DNA from 2 places in the Paenarthrobacter sp. NPDC089714 genome. Region 2 is predicted to be linked to the other one. Evidence: riboswitches for the same ligand, from Rfam matches in the RefSeq annotation. Region 2 holds a riboswitch; the other holds the start of a gene.
The links. Region 2 has a riboswitch for S-adenosylmethionine ahead of ACIPY3_RS20720 (DUF1737 domain-containing protein). Riboswitches for the same ligand answer to the same signal wherever they lie in the genome.
Positions count from the first base shown of each region.

Region 1: another riboswitch for S-adenosylmethionine. It lies ahead of ACIPY3_RS18775 (LLM class flavin-dependent oxidoreductase); the one in region 2 lies ahead of ACIPY3_RS20720 (DUF1737 domain-containing protein).

Region 1 is NZ_JBIVGX010000013.1:60,314-64,252, forward strand. Features, by position in the region: gene ACIPY3_RS18770 (PLP-dependent cysteine synthase family protein) at 1-1,234, opposite strand, end outside; SAM riboswitch class IV at 1,460-1,569, shown strand; gene ACIPY3_RS18775 (LLM class flavin-dependent oxidoreductase) at 1,605-2,702, shown strand; gene ACIPY3_RS18780 (NtaA/DmoA family FMN-dependent monooxygenase) at 2,744-3,939, shown strand, end outside.
Region 2 is NZ_JBIVGX010000017.1:40,462-44,400, reverse strand. Features, by position in the region: gene ACIPY3_RS20735 (hypothetical protein) at 1-398, opposite strand, end outside; gene ACIPY3_RS20730 (O-succinylhomoserine sulfhydrylase) at 409-1,617, opposite strand; gene ACIPY3_RS20725 (rhodanese-like domain-containing protein) at 1,620-2,030, opposite strand; gene ACIPY3_RS20720 (DUF1737 domain-containing protein) at 2,027-2,287, opposite strand; SAM riboswitch class IV at 2,301-2,413, opposite strand; gene ACIPY3_RS20715 (NtaA/DmoA family FMN-dependent monooxygenase) at 2,589-3,917, shown strand; gene ACIPY3_RS20710 (aromatic amino acid ammonia-lyase) at 3,920-3,939, shown strand, end outside.

The DNA.
Region 1 (3,939 bases), on a different contig from region 2:
CCGCCGAAGCAGCAGGAGCTGCGTCATCCACCGAGGACAACGACTCCAGGGTCACTACACCCACAACTTCGCGCGGGTGGACGGTTCCAAAGCTATCGCCACGGTCCAGCACCAGGAACGCCGGCTCGCTTGGCCCCAGCGACCGGGTGTGAAGTTCGACGGCGGCCTCCGCCGCTGTCAGGCCGTTCGCCAGGAGATGAACTCCGGCAGGCGCACCGGTGAGGAGCGAGCGGATGGTTCCGTCCGGCGTCGTCGGTTCCAGGAAGCCGAGCGAGGTGAGCCACGCGTCGTCGAAATAGGTGGAGAGGTAGTTCCTGCCCGAGTCGGGGATGACCGCAACGATGGTGTGGCTTTCATCCAAGGTGGCTGCAAGTTCCAGAGCCGCCGCCAAGGCTGTGCCTCCCGTGGCGCCAATGAGCAGCCCTTCCTCGAGTGCTGCACGGCGGGCGGTGAAGATGGCGTCGCGATCGCTGATGCTGAAGTACTTGTCCACCAAGGTGGTGTCGAACGCTTCAGGCCAGATGTCCTCCGCGGAGGCCGGGTGAAGGGGGTGACCGGCACCTTCGGTGTATTTGAGTGAGCCGTTGCCGCCACCGTAGCGGGAGTGCTCAGGGTCTGCCGCAATGACCTGGACCAGGCCGTCGCTGGCTTCCTTCAAGTAGCGGCCGGTGCCGCTGATGGTCCCTCCGGTTCCGACGCTCGCAACGAAATGCGTCACCGCACCCTCAGTGTCTTTCCATATTTCAGGTCCTGTGCCGGCAAAGTGCGCGTCGGGGTTGGCCGGGTTGTCGTACTGGAGTGCCAGCCAGGCACCCGGGGTTGAGGCTGCAAAGGCCGCCGCTCGGTTCGCCAGATGGTCCGGGTGTGAGCGCGGCACGAAGTCGGCCACCAGGTGCACTTCTGCCCCGAAAGCCCGGAGCAGCCGGACCTTTTCCGCTGCAGTGGCAGCGGGAGCGAAGATCACCGAACGGTAGCCCAGTTGTGCCGCCACCAGGCTCAGCCCGATCCCGGTATTACCGCTGGTTCCTTCAACCACCGTCCCGCCAGCCTTTAAGAGTCCGGCCTGTTCAGCTGCGCGGATCATGGACAGTGCAGCGCGGTCCTTGACGCTGCCACCAATGTTCTGGAACTCCAGCTTCGCGTAAATGCGTGGCCGGACGCCCGCGCCGAGCTTCTTCAAACGGAGCAGGGGAGTGCCACCGATGGCATCGAGGACTGATTCGTAGACGGTCATGCCGCCCACGCTAGGAGGCAGGAAAACCGCGCGCCAAAAAGCGTTGAGCAACACGTCAGGCGTCGCTACATGCGGCTCAACGCGACGCAACGCATCGTCACGCGGGGTACAGGCCGGAGTGGAAAATGACGAATTTGGCAGTCCGTTGACGCGGTGTTTCCCGCGTTGACGCCCCGCGTCAGGGCGTTTGTACATTCCTTGGAGGTGCTCCTAGATTCAGTTCCAGGTCAAGAGTCAGCGCGCCAAGGACCGGCTCGCGCTGCGGCAACCCTCAGGCATTAGGTGGCGGGGTGCTCCGGAAACAGACCTGGCCGCGTTTGCGGCAAGTGAATGTCGACCGGCCGCGCGGCGGCCTCTGAAAAGAGAGAACATGCCTACAAATTCTGTACCCGAATTCCGTTCACGCGTTGTTGGGCTGGAGCTCGACGGCGATGGAGCCCACCCGGCTGCGTGGCGAAAGGCGCTCCACGATCCGCAGGCGCTGTTGGGGGGCTTACGGATCCGTGAGACTGTCCAGGCCGCCGATATCGCGGGATTTCACCTTGCCACGTTCAAGGACACCCGGGCCGTGGATGCCGGCAGCACAGGAATCCCAACGCGTATCGACGCCATTCAGCGCGCCGCGTTCGCAGCGCCCCTCACGGGCTCCCTGGGCCTGGTTCCGGAAGCAGGAACGCTCTTCACTGAGCCATTCCACGTCGCAACCCAGCTCGCCAGCCTGGACTACTCCTCCCAGGGCAGGGCCGGTTGGTTGGTGAACGCCGCGAACCTGCTGGAGGAAGCCCGCTCCGTGGGCCGCACGCCGCTGGCAGAGAACGAGGTCGCGGCCGAGGCAGCCGATGTGGTCCAAGCCAGCCGCAGGCTCTGGGATTCCTGGGAAGATGACGCCGTGCTCCGGGACGTGTCCACGGGCCGCTACCTCGACCGGGACAAGATCCACTACGCCGACTTCGAAGGAGCGCGTTTCTCCGTGAAGGGACCGTCCATCATCCCCCGCCCCTTGCAGGGACAGTTGGTGGTATTTGCCCCCGCAGGTCTCATTCCGGCCGTCGAGGCAGACGTTGCCTTGGTATCCGCAGCGTCCGTTGAGGCCCTTCCGACGGCGGCCCACGCGGCAGCGGCGGCTGGTGCCCAGCGGACGCTCGTGGAGTTGGACGTCATCCTGGATGCCCGTGGACAGACGGCCGCCGAGCGCCTGGCCGAATTGGACTCCCACGAGGAATGGCAGGGCGGAGCCCGCTACGCCGGAAGCGCCGAAGGCCTGGTGGAAGTGCTCACCACACTGTTCGCAGCGGCAGACGGCGTTCGCCTCAAGCCTGCTGTCCTGGACATCGATCTTCCCGAACTGGCCTACAAGGTGCTCCCCGCGCTGCACAAGACCGGGTTGGTGACGCCACCCAAACCGGGCGCGACGCTGCGGGAAACGTTCCATCTTCCCCGCCCGGCCAACCGCTACGCCGCGGCCTGACCGACGCCCACGCATCACAGAAACCACAAGAGAGCTCACCCATGACCAAGCACCACCGCATCGCAGGCAACGGGCAGATCCAGTTCGGCGTCTTCTTCCAGGGCGTCAACCACACCACGGTCTGGAAGGACGCAGCCAGCGGCTCGCAGACCGATTTCGAATCCTTCCGCCGCGTGGCCCAGACCGCTGAACGCGGCCTGTTCACCGCGTTCTTCCTGGGCGAGGGCCTCCGCCTCCGCGAGCACCTCGGCAAGATCCACGACCTTGACGTCGCAGGGCGCCCGGACGCCCAGACCGCCCTCGCTGCCCTGGCAGCTGTCACCACCAACATCGGCCTGGTGGCTACCCAGAACACCACCTACAACGATCCCGCGGACCTCGCCCACCGGCTGGCCAGCCTGGACCTCCTGTCCGACGGCCGCGCCGCGTGGAACATCGTCACCACGGACAACGCATGGACCGGCGCCAACTTCCGGCGCGGCGGGTTCCTCAAGCACGAGGACCGCTATAACCGGGCCGAAGAGTTCGTCCAGACGGCCAAAGCGATCTGGGATTCCTGGGCCGACGGCGCAATCGCCGGGTCCCGGAACGACGCCCGCTGGCTCCGCGAAGGCAGCATCACTCCCGTGCACCGCAAGGATGCAAGCTTCGACGTCGAGATCACCGGCCGCCTCCCGCGCTCCACCCAGCACCACCCGGTGCTGTTCCAGGCCGGCGACTCACCCGATGGCCGGGACTTCGCCGTGCGGAACGCCGACGTGATCTTCTCGGCGCACCCCGAACTGGAGGACGCGAAGAAATTCCGCGAAGACATCGTCGCCCGTACCCTCAAAGCAGGCCGCCCGGCCGATGACGTGAAGATCTTCCCCGGACAGGAATTCATCCTCGGAGCCACGTCCGCCGAGGCGGAAGAGAAGCACCAATGGGTCCGCTCCCAACAGGTGGGTCCGGAAACGGCCATCGCCTACCTGGAACAGTTCTGGGGCCGCACCCTGGCCGGGTACGACCCCGACGGGCCCCTCCCGGACATCGACCCGGTGGTTGACGTCACCAACCCCACCCGCGGCAACGCCTTCCACGGCAAGAGCGCCAAGGAGCTCGCTGCCCAGTGGCGTGAGGAAGCCAAGGACAAGGGCTTGTCCATCCGGCAGTTCGTCGCCGCCAGGTCCCGCCTCAATGGCCGTGGCCTGGTGGGATCCTACGACGACGTCGCGGACAAGCTTGCCGAATACGCCCA
Region 2 (3,939 bases):
CCCAGCCCGGCAATGTGTAGCCAGGAATACCCAAGGAACGGTGCGTTGGACCCTCGACGGTAGGCGAAACGCTCAAGGTCCGATGCCCTGCGCGACAGGCTGTAGACAAAGAGCGGTGCGCCCGCCAGCAATGCTGCAGCGGACGCACGCGCGAAGGTCTTGGCCGTTCCGCCAGGCAGCGCCTGGGCGAAGGCCGCGAACCCCATCGGCACGGCAGCAGTTCCCGCGGCAGCCAGGTGGTGCCCCATGATCCAGCCCCGCTCGCCACGCATCAGCAGCCGCAAGCGTTCGGCTGGATCCTGTGTGGTGTAGACCTGCGGAACGGGTGAAATCCCCACCAACCAGACCACGGAACCCGCGACGATGACAGCCCCCGCCCGGCGGTATGGATGCCTCATGGCATGAAGATTAGACCTGTTTGAGGGCCTTCTCCAGATCCAGGATGAGATCGTCCACGTCCTCAAGACCGACGGACAACCGGACCACGCCATCGCTCAACCCGATCGCTGCGCGACCCTCCGGTCCCATGGCGCGGTGCGTGGTGGTGGCCGGGTGGGTGATGAGGGACTTGGAGTCGCCCAGGTTGTTGGAAATGTCGATGACGCTCAGCCCGTCCAGGAGCGCGAAAGCTGCTTCCTTGGCCGTCCGGCCACCGGACGGCGAGAGCTCGAACGTGAGCACGGTTCCGCCGGCCTTCATCTGCTTGGTGGCGAGCTCGTACTGCGGGTGCGACTTCAGGAGCGGGTACTTGACCCAGCTGATGGCCGGCTGCTGCTCGAGCCACTCGGCGATCTTCAGCGCGGAAGCCGAGCTGTGGTTCACGCGCAGCCCGATGGTTTCGAGGCCCTTGGTGAGCACCCACGCGTTGAACGAGGAAAGGGAGGGGCCGGTGTGGCGCATGAGTTGCTTGACCGGGCCATCGATGAATTCCTTGGTGCCCAGGATCGCCCCGCCCATGACGCGCCCTTGACCGTCAATGTGCTTGGTGCCGGAGTAGACAATCACGTCCGCGCCCAGGTCGCCACAGCGCTGCAGCAGGGGAGTGGCAAAGACATTGTCGACGACGACTGTCGCCCCCGCGGCGTGGGCCAGTTCGCTGACGGCCTGGATGTCCACGATTTCCTGCATCGGGTTGGACGGGGACTCGAAGAAGACGGCTGTGGTCGGCTCGGACAGGGCAGCACGCCACTGGTCCAGGTCCGGCCCGTCAACGAAAACGGTCTCCACGCCCCAGCGCGGCAGGATCTCATTGAGGATCACAAAGCAGGAGCCGAACAGTGAGCGGGCGGCAACCACACGGTCACCGGCACCCAGCAAGGCACCCAAGGCAGTGAAGACCGCGGACATGCCGGACGCCGTCGCGAAGCATGCCTCGGTTCCTTCCAGCAGTCTCAGGCGTTCCTGGAAGGTGGCCACAGTCGGGTTGCCGTAGCGGGAGTAGACGAAGCGCTCGTCTTCGCCCGTGAAGGCGCGTTCCGCGGCGGCAGCGGATTCGTAGACGAACCCGGAGTTCAGGAAAACCGGCTCTGCGGTTTCCTGGAAGTTGGTACGGTCAAGGCCACCGCGGACGGCCTGGGTGTCAGGGCTCCAGCCGGCGGCGTCAGGATTGAAAGTCACTTTTAGTCGTTCCCCAGGTTGGTCGGCAGGCCACGGTTCTTCCAGCCGTTGACGGTGCGTTCGCCATAACGGTCGGGTTCGCCCTCAAAGCCTTCAAGGACGTTGTAGGCCGTGAAGCCGGCCTGAGTAGCGGCGATGGCGGCAGCGATGGAGCGCTGGCCGGAACGGCAGATGAAAACGAGCTCCACGCCGTCGCCCTCGGGGGCCTGCTGTTGCAGGTCCTCCAGGAAGCGGGAGTTCGGGATGCCGCCGGCGAGGTTCCACTGGATGAACAGGGGATCGTTCTCCGTGGCCTTGGTGTCCGGAATACCGATGTGGGCCCATTCGCCCTCGGTGCGCACGTCCACCAGGATGGCGCCGTCTTCAAGTTTTGCCCACGCGTCCTGCGGGGTCAGGTCACCTGCGTAGCTCATGCGTGGCCCTCGAATGCTTCCTCGTAGTTGTCCAACTCGTCCACGGCGCTCGCAACAGCTGCGTCCGAACTGGCTACCGCAGCGGGCAGGATCACGGCCTGCGCCACGATGACGGTTTCGCCGTTGAACGTGGCCGCCGGGCTGCCGTGCAGCACGTAGCCCTCGGCCAAAGCAGCGGAGATCCGTTCGCAGAAGTCACGGGTATCAGGACCCGTGATCAGGCGGTAGGAGAGTTTTTCTTCAGTGGGTTCAGGCATTCGTGGTGCTCCTCAGTCACGCTTGCAGTTCGAAGTTCGAAGACGCCGAGTAGTCACCTGAGGCACCCCGCCGCGGGAGAGGGTTGCCGACCAGCAAGTCAGGGCTTAACGCTGGTGCTCATTACTCAAGAAAAACGTAACATCCGCGGCCGGGAAGCCGCATTTGGCGACTGCACCGCCGTCGTCATGTTGCGTAACCGGTGCCTCCCCGGGGCGGGCCGAACGGGGTCCAAATGTGACGCCGCGGGAGCATAATTGACGCAGTACGACCCCCTGTAACTTCGCATGAAATCAGGTCGCGGTGAACGGACACAGCAGTTCTACACTCAAGCCCATGCTTCATTTTGGATGGTTCGTGGGCCACGGATTCGGAGTCCAAGGCTGGGGGACGCCCGGCTACGGACTGGGTTACGACTGGAAGAAACCCGCGCTGTACCAGGAGGCCGTCAGGGCCTTCGAGCGATCCGGGCTGGACCTGTTCATCATCGAGGATTCCCTCACCGTTCCGGATACTTACGGCGGCACCGCCGAGGTGTCCTTGGCCCACGCATCCTTCGCGCCCAAACACGACCCCCTGGCCCTGGTTCCGTACCTGCTCTCGGCCACGCAGCACCTGGGGATTGTTCCGACCGTCAGCGCCTCCTTCTACCCGCCCTTCACCGCGGCGCGGCTCCTCGCCACGCTCCAGCACTTCTCCGAGGGGCAGCTCGGGTGGAACGTCGTCACTTCGGGCAGCGACCTCGCCGCCCAGAACTATGGCCTGGACCAACAGATCGAGCACGACCTGCGGTATGAGAAGGCTGAGGAGTTCGTCGACGTCGTCAGGCGGCTGTGGCGCAGTTGGGAACCTGGCGCTGTGCTTGAGGACGTGGAGGCCGGCAGGTTCGCGGACCACACCAAGGTTCACCCGATCAACCACCAGGGCGACTTCTTCAAGGTTCGTGGACCCCTCAATACGGCCCCGCTACCGGAGGAACCTGTGCTGGTACAGGCCGGGGCCTCGCCCCGCGGCAAGGCGTTCGCGGGCGGAAATGCGGACGTGGCGATCGCTTTGGCGCGCGGTGTGGACGGCATGAAGGCCTACCGCGATTCCATCCGCGAGGAGGCGTCGAAGGCGGGCAGGAACCCCGACGACGTCAAGGTCCTTTTCGTCCTCAAGCCCACCGTGGTGGGGTCCACTGCAGAGGCGGAGGAACTGAGGGCGCAGCGCCGGGAGCTCACACAACGGGATATCGACAGCCAACTCAACTCGATCTCCTACCTCTCGGTGATCGACTTCAAGAAGTTCGACCTCGACGAGCCCCTCCCCACCCTGAGCACCAACAGCAACCAGGGAACACTGGAACACTTCTCCAGGGCAGCCCCTCCAGGGTCCACGTTGCGCCAGATCCTGCAGGCCCGCAGCGGGGGAGCCGGAGACTCGATCATCGGCACCACGGAAGAGATTGCTGATTACCTCGAGGAGACCGGCGCGGCTGTCGGCGGGGACGGTTTCCTGTTCTCCGGCTTCGTCGATCCCGTGACGGTCCACGGCGTGTTGGACAAACTGACTCCCGAACTCCGGAGGCGGGGCTTGCTGCGGACGAGCTACGGCGACGGCGGTTTCCGCCAGAACCTTCTGGACTTCTGACCATGAATCCCGAGCCGAGGGT